2 regions of the Chthonomonas calidirosea T49 genome follow, and region 1 is predicted to be linked to the other one. Evidence: riboswitches for the same ligand, from Rfam matches in the RefSeq annotation. Region 1 holds a riboswitch; the other holds the start of a gene.
What was found. A riboswitch is a leader RNA that binds a small molecule or an ion and turns the genes downstream of it on or off. The one in region 1 is predicted to bind fluoride.
Positions count from the first base shown of each region.

Region 1 (2,934 bases):
CCCTTAGCTCGTGGCGATGGTGTACGTCATGCTTATGAATGTAGGCTTCCAATCGCTCAGAACGCTGCCGGAGTTTGCTTTGAAAGTCGCTCAACAACCACCTGGCAACCTCCAAGGAGGGTCTTTGTTCTAACAAGCGCAGTAGATGCGGAAAACAGACGCCCCACGCCTGCAGATAGGTTTGGGCTAAGTTGGCCTCAAGCCCCTCTTCCAAGAGATACTCGACCCAACTTTTCAGTGCAAACTGCTCATTTTGGCGACCGTGTTGGCATGCTAGACAGGTTTCTTGCGGGCGTAGCGTTGCCAATATGCGCCTGATCGTCTCATCTGGTTCCGATTTGCGGAGCATCGGGCGCTTCGAGGAGGTTTCGAGCGCCAGTGCCGTCACGGCTTCTAGTTGCCTCAGCACGCTTTCATAGAGGGTTGCTGTGCCTAGACCATCTCTCTCCATGGCCCACTCTGTTTCGACAAGCATCTGTGCATGACGCAGGCAAAAGCCGGCGGAGGCCGACAGACGCGCATGAATATCGGGCGCGAGCGTGTACTCATGAAGGAGGGAGCGTAGATAGCGCCGTTCATCCTCGTCTTGCATCCAGCAGAAAGGGCAACACGGCTGGCTGCAGGCCAGGCGAAATGTGGAGGTGAAGAGCGAGTGGCTCACAGTGCATCTCCCTCCTTATGCTGCAGGCCTGAAAGCTTACAAAGCGCACGCAGCCACACGTTACGCTCGGAGCCCATCGGCTCGTCTTTAAAACGATAGTCGTTTTTACGAATGAACTCGCCAAGCTCTTCGGCCAGTCGGTGCAAGCGCTCTTGCTCCGCCCTCTGCAGAAAACGCCAGCTTTCCGGCGGGGCCCAGCGACCAACCAGCTGTAAATGGGGCATGCACAGCCCATCCCCTTTGAGGTAGGCCGATTGCAGTTCGGGTTCGAGCAAGCTGATAGCAAGGGCTTGCGTAAAGCGCTCCTCGTCGCGCTGCTCCTCCTCACATTCTGGGCAACCTTGCTGAAAGAGGGAGCGATCTCGGCTTTGAAGGCGTTCTAAAGCGCGTTCCGCCAGGTCTTTATAGATGATAGCCAAGCCAAGCGCGTTTCCAGGGTGGGCGGATTGTCGGGCATGTCGTGGGCAAAAACCGAGGGAAGCGCGCAGTCGTAGCCGTGTGGGCGGGTCGTTTACCTCCTCATGAAAGAGGTAAGCGAGGCGACGCGCCCCAGCATCGGCAACGAGACGGCAGAGGGGACATCCTGGCTGCTGGACTGCAGAGAAGAGATCGTAAAACAGAAGATGCTTATCCACACGGCGCTTTCGGAGACGCCATTGCACCAAAGAGGCGATGTTCCGCCAGGCGGCACCAAGACGCAGCCTTTTTAACATTCTCTCCTCCTAGGCCCACCACAAGGCCATTGATCAGAGTGTGAGCTAGGAGCCATCAGCTCAAAAGAGAGCGGTTTGGGCAGCAAAAACAAGCGCCCTGGCGGCCTCCATCGCCAAGGTTCAATGTAGCGCAAAACGTCGGCTCTGTCAAGTGGTGAAAGCTCGTGCACCCCTTTTTCGGATTGTGCTATACTGCTTGCATCATGGGAGACGACGAACCAACCAGCGAGGCGCTTTTGTTGCCGCCCCGGCGGCGTGGGAACCTTCTTGTGGTATCTGGCCCCTCCGGAGTAGGGAAAGATACCCTTATTGAGAAGGTTCTGAACCAAACGCCCGGGGTCGTCCGCAGCATCAGCGCCACAACACGCCCACCGCGCGAGGGAGAACGAGACGGCCAAGACTATTTCTTTCTCTCTTCGCAGCAGTTCGAAGAGGCCATCAAGGAGGGAAAGTTTTTGGAATATGCGCGCTACGGAAGCTACTATTACGGAACCCCTAGAGCGCCGGTGGAACAGCAACTTCAACAGGGCTTAGACGTCGTATTGAAAATCGAGGTGCAGGGAGCCCTTCAGGTAAAGCGGCTATTTGCGGATGCGATCCTGATTTTTATAGCTCCGCCCTCTCTGCAAGAGCTGAGGCGTCGCCTGACTCAAAGAGGGACAGAGAGCGAGGAGCGCATCGAAGAGCGACTTCGCATCGCCCTTGAGGAGCTGGCGGCTTGGCCGCGCTACGACTACTATGTGGTCAACGACTTCGTGGAAACGGCCTGCGAGGGACTCCGTGCTATCGTCCTCGCCGAACGCTTAAGGATACGAAACGCATGAGCACCGAAGAGACGTGGCTTGCGGGAAAGTCGATTCTTTTAGGGGTTACCGGAAGCATCGCCGCCTATAAAGCGGCCGATATCTGCAGTCGTCTCGGGAAACTGGGGGCCGACGTGCACGTGGTTCTTACTGCAGCAGCGGCGCAGTTTGTTGGGCCGGCCACCTTTCGCGCCCTCACCCGTAATCCCGTCCTTACCGACGTGTTTGAGGAGCCTCATGCGCGCCGCATTGCCCATATTGAGCTGGCACAATCGGCCGATTTGGTGTTGGTGGCACCGGCCACCGCCGATATTTTGGCGCACATGGCTCACGGTTTTGCCGATGACATGCTCACCACCTGCCTTCTGGCCGTGCCTACCTCTACGCCGCTCCTTGTGGCTCCGGCCATGAACACGGTGATGTGGCAGCATCCGGCCACACAGGCCAATCTACGCCTCTTGCAAGAGCGTGGAGTTCACATGATCGAACCGGAGTATGGCCTGCTTGCCTGTCAGGATGTAGGTGTCGGCAAGCTTGCCGAGCCGGACACCATTGTTCGGCGCGTAGTGGACACGCTGCTCCCGCTGCGCGATTACACGGGCGTTCATGTTTTGGTGACAGCCGGTCCCACACGTGAGCCACTCGACCCCGTGCGATTCCTCTCTAACCGATCGAGCGGCAAGATGGGCTACGCCATCGCGGAGCGCGCCCAGCGCCGTGGGGCAAAGGTCACCCTGATCAGCGGCCCCACCAGCCT
Region 1 is NC_021487.1:2,126,298-2,129,231, forward strand. Features, by position in the region: gene CCALI_RS08815 (DUF6062 family protein) at 1-661, opposite strand, end outside; gene CCALI_RS15185 (DUF6062 family protein) at 658-1,374, opposite strand; fluoride riboswitch at 1,414-1,498, opposite strand; gene gmk (guanylate kinase) at 1,578-2,198, shown strand; gene coaBC (bifunctional phosphopantothenoylcysteine decarboxylase/phosphopantothenate--cysteine ligase CoaBC) at 2,195-2,934, shown strand, end outside.

Region 2 (2,934 bases), 420 kb from region 1:
TCGATAGAGCGCGCTGAACCGCGTCCCTCGCCGGTTTGCGGGTTCAATGCCAGTACAATGGAGGGGCGATGAAACGCTTCGGTAAGCTTGCCTGCCACCAGGCCAATGATCCCGCTGCTCCAGCCCGTTCCCTTGATGATGATGCAGGCTCGCTCGTGCAGACCCTCTTGCTGCACTCGCTGTATGGCCTCTTGAAAGATCCGTTTCTGTTCTTCCTGACGGGTGCGGTTTTGTGCATCCAGCAGGGCTGCGAGGCGCCTTGCCTCGCCCGGATCGCTGGTCAGCAGGAGATCGAGAGCGGGTTTTGTTTCATCCACACGACTCGCCGCATTTAGGCGGGGGCCAAGGCTAAAGCCGATGTCGCGCACCGTGAGGAGGGGGGCGTTCTCCTCTGCCTGGGGCTTCTGAACCCCACTTACTTCAAGGAGTGCCTGAAGACCTGGCTTCTTGGTGTAAGGCAGCTGCTGAAGTCCAAAGGTAACAAGCACGCGATTTTCGTCGAGTAAGGGCATAAGGTCGGTGATGGTGCCGATCGTCACGAGGTCTAGAAAGGCTTGGCGATAGCTCTCCACTTTTAGGCCGAGATGGCGAACAAGGGCCTCGCCACAACGAAACGCCACTCCCACGCCCGCTAAATAGGGAAACGGATAGCGCGAATCGGCACGATGTGGGTTGACGACGGCAACGGCACGCGGCAGAACTTCAGGGGGCAAATGATGATCGGTGATGATGACATCTATTCCAAGCTGACGCGCGTATTCAACCTCCTCCACACGGCGAACGCCGCAGTCGGTTGTGATGATGAGGCGCACGCCACGAGCCTTCGCTTGTGCGATCGCCGCATGCCGGATGTCGTAACCGTCTCTCTTGCGATGCGGTACAAACACCTCCACTTCAGCGCCGAGGCGGCGCAGCAAGCGAGTCCATAGGGCTGCCGAGGTCACTCCATCGCTATCGTAATCTCCATAGACCAGAATCCGTTCGTGGCGATGTAGGGCCTGTTGGATGCGCACGCAGGCAGGCTCTACGTCGGGTAATAAGAAGGGATCGTGCAGATGATCGAGATGAGGATGGAGAAAACGGTGCGCCTCTTCCACTGTTTCGATGCCGCGTTGCGCCAGAAGTCGCGCGACGATGGGATGGAGATCGCCGCCTTTGAGAAGGCGTTGTTCGATGGCGGGCTGTGGCGGAAGAACGCGCCAACGTACCGTTCCTCCCAAATCGGCGTTCATACCGGAACGAATGAGCGGAGAAGCCATGATGCCCTCGTTGAAAGGTTTCTGATATTTTAAACTATCCGGGGCCTTTTTAGAAGCGGAAAGTTTTTTCGTAAAGGCCGGTCTTTACTTGAAGGGAGTCCTAGGGTAAACTTATAGGTACCCATGGATAACGGTGATGGAGGCCGCCGAGACGTTTTGACGTCTGAACCGCCGCTTTGTAGGCTAATGGCTCCTGGTCGGATACGTTGCGCCGATCAGGGGTTTTTTGTATCTCTGGCTTCCGCGCGACGTAGAGGAAAACTCATATAGAGGAGGATTCGTCTAAGAGAATGAAGGATGTCTTTCTCCGTATGCTCTATGTGGGAGTAGGTGGTTTTTTAGGCGCCAACGCCCGCTACTTTTTAGGAGTATGGATTCAGCAGCACGTTAATGGGTTTCCGGCAGGAACCCTCGTGATCAACATTACCGGCTCCTTCGTCTTGGGGTTTATGGTGACATTGGGGCAGCTTTTAGTATGGGATAGGCGGTGGACGCTGCTCATTCCCATCGGGTTCATTGGGGCCTACACCACGTTCTCGACCTTCGAAAACGACTCGCTAGGCCTGGTCTCCGATGGGGAGTGGCTACGTCTTGGCGGCTATGTGGTCGGAAGCGTTCTAGGTGGTTTTCTCGCGGTCTATCTAGGAAGAGTGTGTGCTTTGTTGCTTTTAGGCCGAACGGTTTAGGAGGTAGCAGGATATGAAGATAGAAGGTATTGGCAAAGTGCTCACAATCTATATAGGCAGTTCGGATAAGTGGCATGGAAAGCCTCTCTATGCGGCCATTGTGGAGCGCGCTCGGCAGGAAGGTTTGGCCGGGGCCACCGTTCTGGAGGGGGTTGTCGGTTACGGAGCCAACTCGCGCATCCATCGCAGTAAGCTTCTCGACCTCTCAACCGACCTACCCATTCGCATTGAGATCATCGATCAGCCGGAGCGTATCAACGGTTTTCTGCCGATTCTGGATGAGATGGTTCAGGAAGGGCTTATTACCGTCCGAGACTGCGAGATCATCAAATATACACATTCGCAAGCCCCGTGAGCTTGACCGCAAGACAGATGGTTTTTGCTTTGTTACCGGTTGACTTGAAGAGGCTCTCTGCGGTAAGATTTCTATCTCATGCCGTAAATTGTGCCGGACTTTTGATCGTTTTTGCGCTTCTGACAGGCGCTTGACAAAGGGGTAGATAATGCTTAACGTAGGAATCGTGGGGGCTTCTGGCTATGCGGGCGGTGAGCTATTGCGGCTGCTTCTACGGCATCCCCACGTTCAGTTGCGGTGCGCATTTTCGGGCACATATGCCGGCAAGCTGTTGGGCGAGGCGTTTCCTGGGCTTTCACGCTACACCGAGTTGCGCTTTGCCGATATGGATGAAGGCCTCCTCACCTCTTGTGATGTGGTGTTCCTTGCTCAAGAGAACGGCAAGGCTATGCACTTGGCTCCAAAGCTGCTGGCCGCTGGGTGCCGCGTCATTGATATCTCTGCCGACTTCCGTTTCCGTGACACGGAGACCTACCTTCAGTGGTACGGGCAGCCGCACGCTTGCCCCGAATGGAACCGGGAAGCCGTTTACGGCCTCCCCGAGTTGTACCGCGCGCAGATCGAAAAGGCGCGACTTGTCGGCAACCCAGGATGCTATCCTACGGCGGCCATTTTGGCTTTGGCTCCCTTGTTG
Region 2 is NC_021487.1:2,548,307-2,551,240, forward strand. Features, by position in the region: gene recJ (single-stranded-DNA-specific exonuclease RecJ) at 1-1,259, opposite strand, end outside; fluoride riboswitch at 1,383-1,462, shown strand; gene crcB (fluoride efflux transporter CrcB) at 1,550-1,945, shown strand; gene CCALI_RS10630 (DUF190 domain-containing protein) at 1,959-2,300, shown strand; gene argC (N-acetyl-gamma-glutamyl-phosphate reductase) at 2,449-2,934, shown strand, end outside.
Region 2: linked by a shared signal. The riboswitch ahead of crcB (fluoride efflux transporter CrcB) and the one ahead of CCALI_RS15185 (DUF6062 family protein) in region 1 are both predicted to bind fluoride.